DNA from 2 places in the Paenarthrobacter sp. R1 genome. Region 1 is predicted to be linked to the other one. Evidence: riboswitches for the same ligand, from Rfam matches in the RefSeq annotation. Region 1 holds a riboswitch; the other holds the start of a gene.
What was found. Region 1 has a riboswitch for fluoride ahead of QN084_RS12720 (hypothetical protein). Riboswitches for the same ligand answer to the same signal wherever they lie in the genome.
Positions count from the first base shown of each region.

Region 1 (7,135 bases):
GTTCGTGGTGGCGGCAGGGGCGGGGTTCTCGGCGTTCATATCCGGCATTCGTGCTCCGTGTTCTGGTTCGGGCTGATCGGTGGACCGCCACAAGGTCTCATAGCAGAGCGGCCAGGGCCAGGCCGGCGGCAGCGGCGCCGACCGACGCTGCCGCGGTCCCGATGCTGTTCAGAAGAGCCCATCCGGTGCGGCGGGACTGGATGAGCCGGACGGTTTCGAAACTGGCGGTACTGAAGGTGGTGTAACCGCCCAGGAACCCGGTCCCGGCAATGACCTGTAGTTCCACGGGCGCTGCGGTGACGAGCACGGCCCCGGTGAGCACGCCCAGCAGGAAGGAGCCGGTGACGTTGATGGCGATGGTCCCGGCGGGCAGTGCGGTACGGAGGGTGGCACGGACCAGCCCATCGACCATGAACCGGGCTCCGGCGCCGAACCCGCCGGCGAGACCGAGCAACACTATGGTCAACGCGTTCACCGGATACTCTCCGTCCGGTGCGGGCGGAGGGTCGCGTCCCGGCGACGGGCGGTGATCCGGGTGTGGTGACCGGCGGCGGCCCAGATCCCGGCGACCGATGCGACAGCGCCGCCGAGCAGGGTCGCGGCGAGGTATCCTACCGCGTCCAGGACACGTCCGGCCCCGAGCAGGGTATTCGTTTCCAGGGCGAGGGTGCTGTAAGTGGTGAAGGCGCCCATGAACCCGGTCCCCACGAACAGCCGGATCATCCTGAGCCGCCCGGTGTCGGGTCCGCGCCGGACCAGGGCTTCGAGCAGGACACCGAGCAGGAAGGCCCCGGTCAGGTTGATGATCAAGGTCGGCAGCGGCCACCCTCCCGGGGAGGGCAGCAGGACGCTGAGACCATATCGGGTCACGGCTCCGAACACGCCTCCGGTGATGACGACCAGCACAAACCCGGGGTGCAGGTGTACAGGGCGGGGGGCACGGCCCGCGCCGAGGGTGTCCTCATCCGTGCGCGGGGCGGGGGCCTGTGCGGTGTTCGCCGTGGCGGGGGTGGGTGCCTCCATCAGTGCCCCTCCTGCCGGTGGTGCCGGGCGAGGGGAACGACCAGGACGGGCCGGTGTTGGCGGTGGGTGAGGTGGACCGCGACCGAGCCGACGAGCAATTCCTCGAAACGGGCTCCGAGGCCGCGTTCGCGGGTGCCCACGACGATCAGGGACGCATCCGAGGCTTCGGCCAATGTTCCCAGGGCCCGGGCCGGGTCCCCGGAGAGGGTCTGGAAGGACCACGGCACGCCGCTGCCGTCCAGGGCTTGGCGCAGGCGTTCTGCGATGCCGGCGCTGATCTCTTCGATGTCATCATCGATGCCGTCCGGATCAATCGGGAAGGCGTCGACCCGGCCGTCGGGTTCCTTGACGAGGTAGGTGGTGACATCGACGTACGCGCAGATCAGCTCCACGTTCAGGCTGTGGGCCAGGTCCGCGGCACGGTGTGCCACGGCCAGGGGCTGGCCGGGCACGACGCCCATCAGTACCGGGCCGCCGATCCGGTCCGGACGATATGGTGCCGGGCCGGCGGCGGGCCCGGGGTCTTGTGCTGGCTCATTCATGAGTGCTCCTGTCATGCGCGGTCGGTGGTATGGACGTGTGTTCCGGGGGGCCGTAGGGCAGTGAGGGTTCCTCGTCGGTGATTTCCAGGAGCCGGTTGTACTTGGCCAGACGTTCCCCGCGGGCCGGTGCCCCGGATTTGAGCTGTCCGCAGCCTGAGCCGACGGCCAGATCGGCCACGAAGGTGTCATCGGTTTCCCCGGACCGGTGCGAGACCATCGCCTCGAAGCCTCCCTCGAAGGCGGCCCGGAGTGTATCCAACGTTTCGCTGACGGTCCCGGCCTGGTTCGGTTTGATCAGTACCGCTGTCGCGGACGCGGACCGGATGCCGTCCCGGACCCGGTCCGCGGAGGTGACAAAGAGATCGTCCCCGACGATCTGGACCTTGTTTCCGAGTTCAGCGGTCAGGGCAGGCCACCCGCTGGTGTCGTCCTCGGCCAGGGGGTCCTCCAGGCTCCAGATCGGGTAGTCGGTGATGAGTTTGTCGTAGTAGGAGATCATCTGCTCCGTGGTGTGAGCCTTGCCGGCGACCGTGTAGGTCCCGTCCGTGTAGAAAGAGTTCGCGGCCGGGTCCAATGCGATCGCCACACCGTCCCGGCCCGGGGTGTAGCCGGCGTCCTTGATGGCGGCAACGATCAGATCCAGAGCTTCCTCGGGACGGGCGATGTCCGGGGCGTACCCGCCTTCATCTCCCAACCCGGTCCCAAGGCCCTGACGGCGCAGCCGCCTGGCCAGGGCGTGGTAGACCTCCGACCCCCACCGGAGCCCCTCGGCGAAGGAGGGTGCCCCTGCGGGGGCGATCATGAATTCCTGGAATTCCAGCGGGTTCGCGGCGTGCTGTCCGCCGTTGAGGACATTGAAGTGCGGCACTGGCAACCGGCCGGCCCTGGCCATGGTCTGGGCGATCCAGACGTGCAGGGGCAGCCCGGCCGCGGTGGCGAAGGCGCGGGCAGCGGCCATGGACACGGCGACAATCGCGTTGGCTCCCAGCCGTGACTTACCTGCGGTCCCGTCCAGCCCGGCCAGGGCCTGGTCCAGGTCCGCAAGGCTCTGCCAGGTGCCGGAGGTGAGCAGCCCGCTGATCTCACCCTTGATGTGGGCGACCGCGTTCTGCACGCCGCGGCCGGAGTACTCCTGGCCGCCGTCGCGCAGTTCGACCGCCTCATGCGCCCCGGTGGACGCCCCCGACGGGGCGGAAGCGACCGTCACGGTGCCGTCCGGTCCCGTGAGCCAGACCTTCACCGTGGGATAGCCCCGGGAGTCGAGGATCTGCAGGGCGCGCACCCCGGTGATTTGCAGTTCATACATGAGCTTCTCCGTTCCTTCCCTCAGGTCCCGCCGGTAGCGGCGACCAGCGCGGCAGCGGTCCGCGCCGCCGCCGGATTCATATATTCCCCACCCCGCACCAGCGGGACCAGCCCGGGGCCGAAGCGATACACCAGCGGGTGCCCGGTGGGAATGTTCAACGCCTCAACCTCGGCGTGCGAGAGGCCGTCCACGACCAGACACAGTGCCCGCAGTGAGTTGCCGTGCCCGATCACGAGCACATCCTCCCCGGTGCGGATCCTCGGGCGAAGCTGCTGATGCCAGAAGATCCGGACCCGTTTGACCACCCCGCACAGGGACTCGGTGGCCTGGACCGCTTCCGGAGGGAGCCCCAAGAACGACCGGCTGCGCCGTATGGCCAGGAGCTCTGCGCGCGGCATGGGCGGCGGTGCGCCGTAGTAGGAGCGGCGCCAGAAATGGAAGACCTCCGGGCCGAGTTCGCTGAGCACTTCACCCCTGGCCCGGCCGGTCAAGGAGCCGTAACTGCGCTCGTTCAACTCCCAGGCAGCCCTGGGCGGCACACCTTGGCAGCCCAGCACGTCCAGGACGATGCGGGCGGTGTCCCGGGTGCGGGACAGGGTTGAGGTGTAGACGGTGTCGGGGGCAAAGGATGCCGAGGACAACAGTGCCCCGGCTTCCGCGGCTTCGTCGTTCCCTGTTGGGTTCAGGGGCGGGTCGAGCAGGCCGGCGAACCGGTCCTGGGCGTTCAAGACGCTCTGGCCGTGGCGGAGCAGGACCAGTGTTCCGGGTCCGGGCATGAGTCACCTACCTTCGTATCAGCAAAGGTAGGAACCATTAGCCAGGAGGCGGTTCGAACTCCCCACACCTCAGGTGCGGGCTGTTCCGGCGGGATCCATCACCGTGAACAGAGACTACAGGCACAGCGGCCGCGGCCGCCACCATGTGACGCAGTCAGTTTCTCTGCCCAGCACCGGTGCTGTCCGGTTCGGGTCCGGTGTCCGTGGCTCCCGCGGTCAGGTACAAGGGCAGCCCCCAGCCGGCGAAAAAGCCAATGGCCTCGATCCAGGAGACGTTCTCCTCACTTCCGGCCGGGGCCCCGTAGTCGGTCATCGACTCGGTCAGCCGCCGCACCCGGGCCCTGACGTCCCGGAGCCGCGACGCCACATCGCGCCGCACCTGCCCGGGCACGGGACGGCGTGCCGCCAAATGGAAACGGCACAACAGCACCGGATCCCCGGATTGCTCCATAATTCCGGGCCAGCAGTCCGGACATGCCCGGTCCCGCCACAGTGGGAGTGTTTCCCGGCACCAGGCAGTGGTGTGTGCGAGTCCGTTTGCTTCCACGGTCAGCGCTTCGGTGTTGGAGTTCGCGTAGCCCATCCGCACCCCGGGCAGATCCGCAGAGGCCATGTCTTCACAGATCCGGCAGGGCCCCACCGGGACGAGGACGTTGTCCGGGTGCCGGCGCAACAGGGAGGTTTTCCGGTCCAGCCCGTCAGCAACGTGGCCCAGCAGGTCCTCATAAAGGACCGTGACATCGAAGGGCTGGTGTCCTCCCCGGACTCCGGCGCCCGCCTGCCACAATTCGATCTCCACGACCGCGTACGCCCACGTGTGACGCGGACACAGCCCCAAGGAAGCGCGCAGCAACCGGCGCATGCTCCCGTCCATAATGTCACCGTGAATGAACGACCAGAGCTGGCGCACTTCCTCCGGGGCCAGCTCCAACGGACCGACCGGCACCAGACCCCCAGAAAGCCTGTCCCTCGCGGGCACTTCCGGGGCACCGGGCCCGCTTCTCTTACCAGCCATCGCGATCATCCTGCCCTTCACAATCCGGGGCAGGAACCATCAGCCACATCGGCGGTCCAGGCCGGCAAACCAGCCGGTCACGGTGGGATCCATCACCGTTACACCAAGGCTAACCCCCTACCGGGAGGCTGGGCCAGCTTCCATCACGGGTTGGCTGGTCCACATCGCTGAAGGACCAGTCGTACACGGTTCTTAAGGACGAAGCAGCGGATCCGGGAATCTGCAGGATCCTCTGGAGATTAAGCTGGATACTTAATCCGTGGGCTTATGGACGTGCTTGGAATTCACACCAGTAATCCTCTCTGCTGCGCTGCAAGCCCGGCATGTCATGGGGTCGCTGGCACGACAAGCGAAGAGGGTCATTGAATGAATTGGTGGGATGTGGCGATCGCCATCGTTGGCGGGATCGTCCTGATCTATGCCGTGCTGTTGGTCCTTCTGGCCCTCTACGCCCGTCAGCACCCCGAAACTGTCGGCATGAAGGACGCACTCCGGCTCCTGCCCGACCTGCTGGTACTGCTGCGCAGGCTGACCGCGGACCGGGCACTGCCCCGCGGAATCCGGATCCGGCTGGTCCTGTTGCTGCTCTACCTCGCCTCACCCATCGATCTGGTCCCGGACTTCCTCCCAGTGATCGGCTATGCCGACGACGCCATTATCGTCGCATTGGTCCTGCGCTCGGTCATCCGTAAAGCCGGCCACGCCCCCTTGGAACAGCACTGGCCCGGCACACCCACCGGACTCACACTGATCCGACGCCTCACCGGGACTTCCTCGGCCCCAGCATGAGCGGCCTTTAGGCTCGCCAGCAACCTGACGAGTCCGGACCCGAGGTAGCCGTTGTAGTGCATCCGTGAGACAACCAGACAGCCCGGTGTTTGCTCCTTCAGGGATACCCCGAAGCCCTTCGACACTCCCAGATATGGCTATCCTTGATGCCCTGTCTGTCCCAGGCTGTGGGCGAGGCGGTAGGAGTCTGTGCCTGTTTCAATGATCGTGCCCTTGAAGGTGAGCCGGTCCACGATGGCTGCGCAGAGCCGGGGATCGCTAAACGTCTTGGTCCAGCCGGAAAAGGACTCGTTACTTGCGATAGCGATGGAATTCTTCTCCTCGCGTTCCGTCAGAACCTGGAAAAGGAGTTCGGCGCCACGGCGATCCAGCTCCATGTAACCCAACTCATCAATACATAAAAGGTCCACGCGGCCGTAGCGGGCGATCGTCTTAGCTAGAACCTTCTCATCCGCGGCTTCAACGAGCTCGTTCACGAGCCTCGTTGCGAGCGTGTATTTAACCCGGTATCCCTTTTCGGCGGCAGCTGTGCCCAGCCCAATGAGCAGGTGGGATTTGCCGGTTCCGGAGTCACCGATCAGACAAAGAGGTGCGCCTTTACGGATCCAGTCACCGCCGGCGAGGGTGTGGATAGTGGCGGAGTTGACGCATGGGTTCGCCTCAAAGTCGAAGTCCCCGAGCCATTTATCCCGTGGGAACCCAGCAGCCTTGACCCTGCGGATCGAGGAGCGCCGGTCACGGTCGTCGCACTCGGCCAGCAACAGTTCGGCCAGGAACCCCTGGTAAGAGAGTTGCTCCTTCCCGGCGATGGTCAGGGCTTCGTCGAGGACCGCCCTTACGGTGGGCAATCGGAGCCGCCGGCAGGCCTGGTCCACGGCCGCGACTGCAGCCTGTTCGGTCAGGCCCCGCCGCCGGCGCAAGGATGGGGTGATGGTTGCTGCCGGTGCTGTCGGGCTCATGAGATGTTCTCCTTCGACGTGGTTTCTGTGGGGCGTTCGGCGCGTTTGGCCAGCAGCTCGTCATAGGCGGTTACGGAGGGCAGCGGGCGGGCGTCCGGGGGGAGCCCTGCGATCACCGCGGCGGGGTCCATGAGTCTGCGTTGCGTAAGGCTGACAACTCGTTGCACATTCACTTCGCCATGAGCAACGGGATGGCGGCTCGAACCGACCCCACCCACCGGAACGCTTGCTGCGTGCCTGCGTGCCTCAACAGCGACCACGTCCGCACTCACAGCGCCCACACCCAAAGCCGCGGCGATACCTGCTTCGATTTCATTGGCGTCCATCGAGCGGTGTAACAAAAGGACCTCGATCAGCTCCTTGGTTCCCTCGGCGTCGCCGTTGACCCGCCTGGATGCTGCCCAGAAGGCCTCATGGGCGCTGGTGAACGTCCCCGCGTCGCGGGCCCGAGCCAGAGCGGTGGAACCAGGCAGAGCGCCGGGTTTAGTCCTAAGGACCTCGAGATAGTGATCCAGCTGGACCGATGGCCCACGCTTGGCAGCGATCCGTTGGTGCCTCGCAACCACCACCCGGCCGTCAAACACCACAACCTCCGACGCCCGCAGCGACACCCGGACCTTCCGACCTATGAAACGAGCCGGAACGGAGTACTTCACCATCCTTACCGTGATCATCGAGGACCGATCAACCCGCGGTGTCAGCACCAGCCCCGGATCGAACTCCTC
Region 1 is NZ_CP127115.1:2,613,882-2,621,016, reverse strand. It holds gene QN084_RS12750 (MFS transporter) at 1-48, opposite strand, end outside; gene crcB (fluoride efflux transporter CrcB) at 98-466, opposite strand; gene QN084_RS12740 (fluoride efflux transporter FluC) at 472-1,023, opposite strand; gene QN084_RS12735 (universal stress protein) at 1,023-1,565, opposite strand; gene eno (phosphopyruvate hydratase) at 1,558-2,871, opposite strand; gene QN084_RS12725 (2,3-bisphosphoglycerate-dependent phosphoglycerate mutase) at 2,892-3,647, opposite strand; fluoride riboswitch at 3,669-3,759, opposite strand; gene QN084_RS12720 (hypothetical protein) at 3,802-4,662, opposite strand; fluoride riboswitch at 4,686-4,768, opposite strand; gene QN084_RS12715 (YkvA family protein) at 5,029-5,451, shown strand; gene istB (IS21-like element helper ATPase IstB) at 5,589-6,410, opposite strand; gene istA (IS21 family transposase) at 6,407-7,135, opposite strand, start outside.

Region 2 (7,135 bases), 2.3 Mb from region 1:
GACCGCATCATGGTTGATTTGCACGCCGAGGTTCCGGCGTACGGATGGAATGAAAACAAGGGCTACGCCACTCCCGCGCACCGTGAGGTTATCCGGACCCGGGGCCCAAGCGCGTACCACCGGACAAGCTGGCATCTGACGGGCCCGGAGGTCTCTTGACGAGCCGCGGAGTGCCGGCCCGACGCTCCTGGCTTTGTGGATCCGGCCAATGGTGCAAGATGGAACTATGAGCGCCGAAGACCTTGAGAACTACGAAACCGACATGGAGCTGCAGCTCTACCGCGAGTACCGGGATGTGGTCGGGCTGTTCAGCTACGTGGTTGAAACGGAACGGCGTTTCTATCTGGCCAATCACGTGGACCTGCAGGCCCGGAGCGCCGATGGTGAAGTCTACTTCGACCTGACCCTCCAGGATGCCTGGGTTTGGGACGTCTACCGTTCTGCGCGCTTCGTCAAGAACGTCCGCGTGATCACGTTCAAGGACGTGAATGTGGAGGAACTTCCCCGCAACGAGGACCTGGCGCTGCCCAAGGATGGCGACCTGGGGGATCTCGGCAACTAGCTCCCGCTCCACTTTTCCTCCACATTCGTCCCGTGTGGATGGATTGTCCACATAGACGCATCATGAGCTGCCCTCAAAGGTCGCCAGCCGGAAGGCTTGGTGGCGGAGGTGGTGCTCATGCGAGCAAAGGACGTTCTTGGCCGCGAAGGCGAAAGCGTGGCCGCTGCATTTCTTGAAGGCCAGGGAATGCAGGTTGTCGATCGCAATTGGCGGTGCGGGGAAGGCGAAATAGACATCGTCGCCCTTGACGGCGACACCCTGGTCATCGCCGAGGTGAAGACCAGGCGAAACGTGGCCTTCGGCCATCCCTTTGAAGCAGTGGGACCGGAGAAGCTGGCCCGGCTTCATCGGCTGACATCCTCATGGTGCAGGGAACGCGGGGTGAACCCGTCGCGCCGCCGCGTGGACGTCGTGGGCGTTATCCACGACGGCGTGGGGTCACCGCACGTCGAACACCTCCGGGATGTGTGCTGATGGCCGTCGGGCGCAGCTACGGAGTAGCCCTCGTGGGGCTGAACGGCTACATCGTGGAAGTCGAGGCCGATATCGGCCAAACGCTCCCCGCCTTTGTGATCCTGGGTCTTCCGGACGCTGCGTTGAATGAGGCCAAGGAACGGATCCGGTCTGCTGCCAGGAACTCCGGGATTCCCTTGAGCAGGCGGAAGATCACCGCCAACCTGATCCCCGCATCGCTGCCGAAACGGGGTTCGGGGTTTGACCTTGCTATTGCCATGGCGGCATTCCAGGCTGCCGAGGACGTCAGGTCAACCAGCGGCACGGTGTTCATCGCCGAACTGGGCCTGGACGGCAGGCTGAGGCCCGTGAGGGGTATCCTGCCCGCCGTCATGGCTGCGGTGAATGCGGGCTACCCGGACATTGTGGTGGCCGAAGCAAACGCAGCAGAGGCCAGGTTGGTGCCGGGCGCGCACGTCCGCGGGTACACCACGCTCGCGCGGCTGGCCTACGATTTTGGCGCAGATCCCAAAGAGCTGGCTTTGGACTTTGACCCACCAGCGGAGGACGCGCCTGAGGGAGACGGCTGCACGGAAGCCCTGCCGCCCGACCTGAGCGACGTATCCGGCCAATCCGAAGCGCGGCAGGCATTGGAGGTCGCAGCGGCCGGTGGTCACCACATGCTGCTGACCGGACCTCCGGGTCCATGCACTTAACCATAGATATGATAATTCGCTCGTATACGAGGCATTCCTGGCGCCGGCACTGCCGCCGGAGACGTCCGGAAACCGAGTGATCAGCGGCCGTCCCCCTCGGAGTCTGGGTGCTCATTAGTTGTCTTGGGACCGCCTGCCATGCAGCGCGCAGCAATCTGAAGCCCCGACAAACTTGGGGAATCGTCCCCACCTCGGGCCTGACAGAGCTAGCCTTGATACAGGTGATGGATCCCACCCTGGCGGGTTGAATGCCTGTCCGGACCGCCGATTGGCTGATGGTTCCTGTCCGGCTGCAAGGGCAGGAGGCTGTTATGACAGGAAATCAAGGTCGGCTCGGCTTCTTCGAAACGCCGCAGCGTGACAGGCTCACCGGGGTGTTGGTGCCCCCGGGTCCGTTGGAACTCTCGGTTGAGGAAGTGCGCCAGCTGTGGTCTTTCGTTCATGGGGACATCATGGACGGGAGTTTGCGCCGGTTGCTGCGCGCCTCGTTGGGCTTGTGCCCGCGTCATGCGTGGGCCTACGCGGTGGTGGAAGTGGAGTTGTGGCAGGCAGGTGCCGGTGCGCGGGGAGGGCACCAGCCTTTTGATGTCACGATCCTTTATGAGGATCTGCTGGAACATGTCGCGGATGGGTTGGACCGGAAGAGCGGGCTGTTGCACCGGCATCCGGAGGAGGTGCTTGTGCCGGTCGGACCCTGTCGGATCTGCCAGGATCTGGCGTCCCCGGATCTTCCGGGGCTGCGCATGGGCTATGCAAATTCGAACACCGAAGCCCTGACCGTTGAGGCGAACGCCCTGGTCCACACCACCACGTGGTGTCTTGAGACTGTGGGTCTCTGGCGGGACAGGGTCTGCCCGGATTGTGATCCCGGCGCACCGGAAGGGGCAGGGGATCCGGTGTTGTTGTGCCGCTTCCACCTGGCTGGGAGAGGCCCGTTGCCGGAGCAATTGAGGCACGCGGTAGCGGGCCGGCTGCGGGAAATCCGGGGTCGGATGCGGCACCTGACCGAATCCATGACGGATTACGGGAGCCCGGCGGGTGCGGTGGAAAACACGTCATGGATCGAGGCTCTTGGCTTCTTCGCCGGCTGGGGTCTGCCCTTGTATCTGGCGACCGACCCGCGGGAGGCGTGGCCCGCGCCGGGCAGCCAAGGCACTGAACAGGGCGGATGACCGCGTCACATTCTGGCGCGCGTAGCCAATGTGCCGGTAGTCTCTGTTCACGGTGATGGATCCCGCCGGAATACGTTGCACCTAAGGGTGCGGGTGTTCGAACCGCCGCATGGCTGATGGTTCCTGCCTTTGCTATACGAAGGTAGGTGACCCATGCCCGCAGCCGGCAACCTGGTCCTGCTCCGCCACGGCCAGAGCGTCCTGAACGCACAGGACCGGTTCACCGGGTTGCTTGACACGCCCCTGAGCGCCGCCGGCAAAGCCGAAGCAGCCCGCGCAGGAACGTCGCTGGCGTCTGCGCCTTTCAGTCCGGCCGTCATCTATACCTCCACGCTTAGGCGCACCGTGGATACGGCCCGCCTTGTCCTGACCGCGCTGGAGAACCCTGCCGTGCCGGTGGTTCCGGTGTGGGAGTTGAACGAGCGCAGCTATGGGGCGCTGACCGGCCGGGCGAGGAGCGAGTTGTTGTGTGAACTCGGGCCGGAAGTTTTCCACTTTTGGCGGCGCTCCTACTACGGGGCGCCGCCGCCCATGTCCGGGACCCAGCTGAACCGGATCCGCCGCAGCAGCGCTTTTGAGGGCCTGCCTCCGGAGGCGTTGCAGGCCACTGAATCCCTGTGCGGAGTGGTCAAACGGGTCAGGGCCTTTTGGTATCGGCGACTTCGTCCCCGTCTGGAGGCCGGGGCGGATGTGCTGGTCGTCGGTCACGGGAACTCCCTGCGGGCCTTGTGCTGCGTGGTGGACCGGCTCACCGAGGGCGAGGTCGAGGCGCTGAATATCCCCACCGGGCACCCGCTGCTGTACCGGTTCACCCCTGGAATGGTGCCCGTGGTGCGGGGCGGCGAGTATCTGGATCCGCTGGCGGCGCGGACCGCCGCCGCCCTGGTCGACGCCGCCGGCGGGACCTGACACCGAGGACGAGGAAATGGAGCACAGCATTATGAATGACCTTCAGATCACCGGGGTACGCGCCCTGCAGATCCTGGATTCCCGCGGTTACCCGACCGTTAAGGTCTGGCTCACCGCGAATGACGGGACCATTTCGGTTGCATCCGCCCCGTCCGGGGCCTCCACGGGTGCGCACGAGGCGGTGGAGCTGCGCGACGGCGGAGCGGAGTATTCGGGCCGGGGCGTGGAAAAAGCTGTGGATAATATTCGGGGTGAAATAGCCGACCTTTTGACCTCCCGTTCCTGGGGCACCCTGGCGGATCTGGACCAGGCCCTCGTCTCCCTGGACGGCACCCCCGGCCGGTCCAGGCTGGGGGCCAACGCGATCGTTGCCGTGTCGATGGCTGCAGCCCGGGCCTTCGCCGCGGCCGCTGGCGCCCCTTTGCATGTCTGGATTGGGCAGCGGCTCGGGCGGGGTGGCCGGTTGCCGGTGCCGCACTTCAATGTCCTCAACGGCGGCCAGCACGCGGCGAACCCGCTGGAGTTCCAGGAATTCATGATCGCACCCGCCGGGGCGCCGTCCTTCGCCGACGGCCTGCGCTGGGGTTCGGATGTCTACCACGCCCTCGCGAAGCGGCTGAAGCAGCAGGGACTGGCGACCGGTCTGGGTGACGAAGGCGGCTATGCCCCGGCCATTGCCCGGCCCGAGGAAGCGCTGGATCTGATCGTGGCCGCGATCGAGGACGCCGGATACACCCCGGGCCGGCACGGCATCGCGATCGCCCTGGACCCGGCCGCGAACTCCTTCTACACCGAGGGAACCTATACCGTCGCAGGCCGCGCCCACAGCACTGACCAGATGATCCACTACTACGAGAAACTCATCGCTGATTACCCGATCTGGAGCCTGGAGGACCCTCTGGCTGAAGAAGACACCGACGGGTGGCCCGCGCTCACCGCAGCCCTTGGGAATCGGGTGCAGGTGGTTGGTGATGACCTGTTCGTCACCTCAGCGGACCGTGTCCGGGACGGAATCAATACCGCTTCCGCGACCGCGGTGCTGATCAAACCCAATCAGGCCGGCACCGTGAGCGAAACCTTCGACACCCTCACCGCCGCGGCCGAGGGCGGCTTCGGTGCCATGGTCTCGCACCGGTCCGGGGAAACCGACGATACCTTTGTGGCTGACCTTGTCGTCGGAGCAGGGTGTGGGCAGCTGAAATCCGGGGCACCGGCCCGCGGGGAACGCGTCGCAAAATACAACCGCCTCCTGGAGATCCAGGACGAAAACCCGGACCTGCCCTACGGACCCACCGGAACCCACCTGAACGACCAATAGCCCCCGCGACAGGAGACCTTATGAACGAGCCTGCGAAGGACACCCACCCCGCCGGGCCCGCCTACGTGCCCAGGAAAATCAGCGGACCGGTACTGATGGGAGTGGTCCCCGGCCAGCCGCTGGCTGTGGCACACCGTGCCGCGGAACTTGCCTACAGCCTGGGGGTGAAACTGATCTGCGCCTACGTAGACATCACCTCCTACCTCGCCGAGGAACCCGACGGCCGGGCCGAGGCGCTGCCGATAGACCCTGACGGCATCGATGACGACATCGAAGGCATCAGCGCAGGGATCTCCGAACACCTCGCCGACGCCCTCCAGGATGCAGGCATTGACTGGTCCTTCGTGACCCTGGCCGGGGACCCGGCCAGGGCACTGGGACGCCTCGCTGAATCCACGGACGCGTCTGTCATCGTCGTCGGGACCCGGGAACGGGGGTTCGGCGCCCGCTTCGAGGAAATCCTCGTCGGCTCCGTCGCGGTCCATCTCACGCACCGCCAACACCGGCCCGTCCTTGTCGTCCCCCTCGCCCCACATACCAAGCACCATCCGAAGGACGGCCGCTGATGGAACCGCCCATTCCCGGGTCGGGAGCACCGTCCCGCACCTCCGGGGCAGCCGAAACGACGTCCGGGACGGACGAAGATTTGCTTCCTATCGACAGTGACGCCCCCGAGGTAACCGCGGGGGACATTGATCTTGATGCGGGGACCCTCGGGGAGGTCCGTGCTCACCGCCCGATCCACCTGCACCCGGGATTTGTCCTGGTCGTGATCGCCGGCGGCGTGTTCGGCGCCCTGGCCCGGTACGGGCTCAGTACCGTCCTGCCAGCACCGGGCGGGTGGCCGCTGCCCACCCTGGTGACCAACCTGGCCGGGGCCCTCCTGCTCGGTGGCCTGCTCGAAGCTCTGGTCCGGCGGGGCCCGGACGCCGGCAGGCGCAGGATCATCCGCCTGCTCGCCGGGACCGGGTTCATGGGCGCGTTCACCACCTACAGCACCCTGGCCCTGGAAACGAACACCCTCCTGGACGCCGGCAGGATCACCGACGGCCTGCTCTACCTCGCCACGACCCTGATCGTCGGAGCCGCGGCGACAGTGGCAGGAATCTGGTTGGCCGCAGGCCACCACACCCGGGCAACCACCCGGCAGGAGGGCGGCCGGTGAATCCACTGACCATCATCCTGCTTGGTCTGGCCGGCGGGCTCGGTGCCGGGACCCGCTTCGTCGTGGACGGGCTGGTCCGTTCCAAACTCCGCAGCGCCCTGCCGGTCGGGACCATCGCCATCAACATCACCGGGTCCTTCCTCCTGGGCCTGGTCGCGGGGGCGGTTATCTTCCATGCCGCACCCGTGGAGCTGCAGGCCATTGCCGGGACCGGGTTCCTGGGCGGCTACACCACGTTCAGCACCGCCAGTTTCGAAACCGTCCGGCTCATCCAGTCCGGCCGCACCGGCCTGGCCCTGGCCAACAGCATCGGTACCGCTGTCGCGGCGGTCGGCGCAGCAGCTGCAGGCTTCGCCATGGCCGGCCTGCTGTGAACCTGAACGCCGGAGGGGTATGCGGCCGGACTTCTTTAACCGGAAATCGTGGGAGGGCAAGGTGGGGTTTGATCTCATCGCCCGGCAGGTAAAAGTTCTGGCCGGTGCTGTGATCGCGATGGAGACCAGGCGCCAGATGGGGAGCAAGAAACTCCTGCCGCTCGACTACGGGTTTTTCGTGCCTGCGGCCGTGCCCTCCTGGCTGCGTGCAAACCTGCGGGCGATGACCACGTCAGTGGAGGAGTGGGAGAGGATGGACAGGACGATGACGAGGGCGACGAGGTGGTAGATCTGGTCAGCCAGTGCGATGCCTGATTCGAGGATGATCAGGCCGTAGACGACCGAGGCGAAGCCCTTCGGCCCGAACCACATCGCGGTGACTTGTTCGCCGAGACTGAGTTTGGCGCCGATGAAGGACACCAGCAGTGCAAGGGGCCTGGCGATGAGGAGGGCGAGCAGGGCGAAG
Region 2 is NZ_CP127115.1:272,723-279,857, reverse strand. It holds gene rnhB (ribonuclease HII) at 1-159, shown strand, start outside; gene QN084_RS01385 (DUF2469 domain-containing protein) at 227-562, shown strand; gene QN084_RS01380 (YraN family protein) at 671-1,036, shown strand; partial or broken gene QN084_RS01375 (magnesium chelatase domain-containing protein) at 1,036-1,719, shown strand; fluoride riboswitch at 1,943-2,023, shown strand; gene QN084_RS01370 (hypothetical protein) at 2,043-2,903, shown strand; fluoride riboswitch at 2,946-3,036, shown strand; gene QN084_RS01365 (2,3-bisphosphoglycerate-dependent phosphoglycerate mutase) at 3,057-3,812, shown strand; gene eno (phosphopyruvate hydratase) at 3,844-5,130, shown strand; gene QN084_RS01355 (universal stress protein) at 5,151-5,696, shown strand; gene QN084_RS01350 (fluoride efflux transporter FluC) at 5,696-6,295, shown strand; gene QN084_RS01345 (fluoride efflux transporter FluC) at 6,301-6,669, shown strand; gene QN084_RS01340 (cation:proton antiporter) at 6,835-7,135, opposite strand, start outside.
Region 2: another riboswitch for fluoride. It lies ahead of QN084_RS01365 (2,3-bisphosphoglycerate-dependent phosphoglycerate mutase); the one in region 1 lies ahead of QN084_RS12720 (hypothetical protein).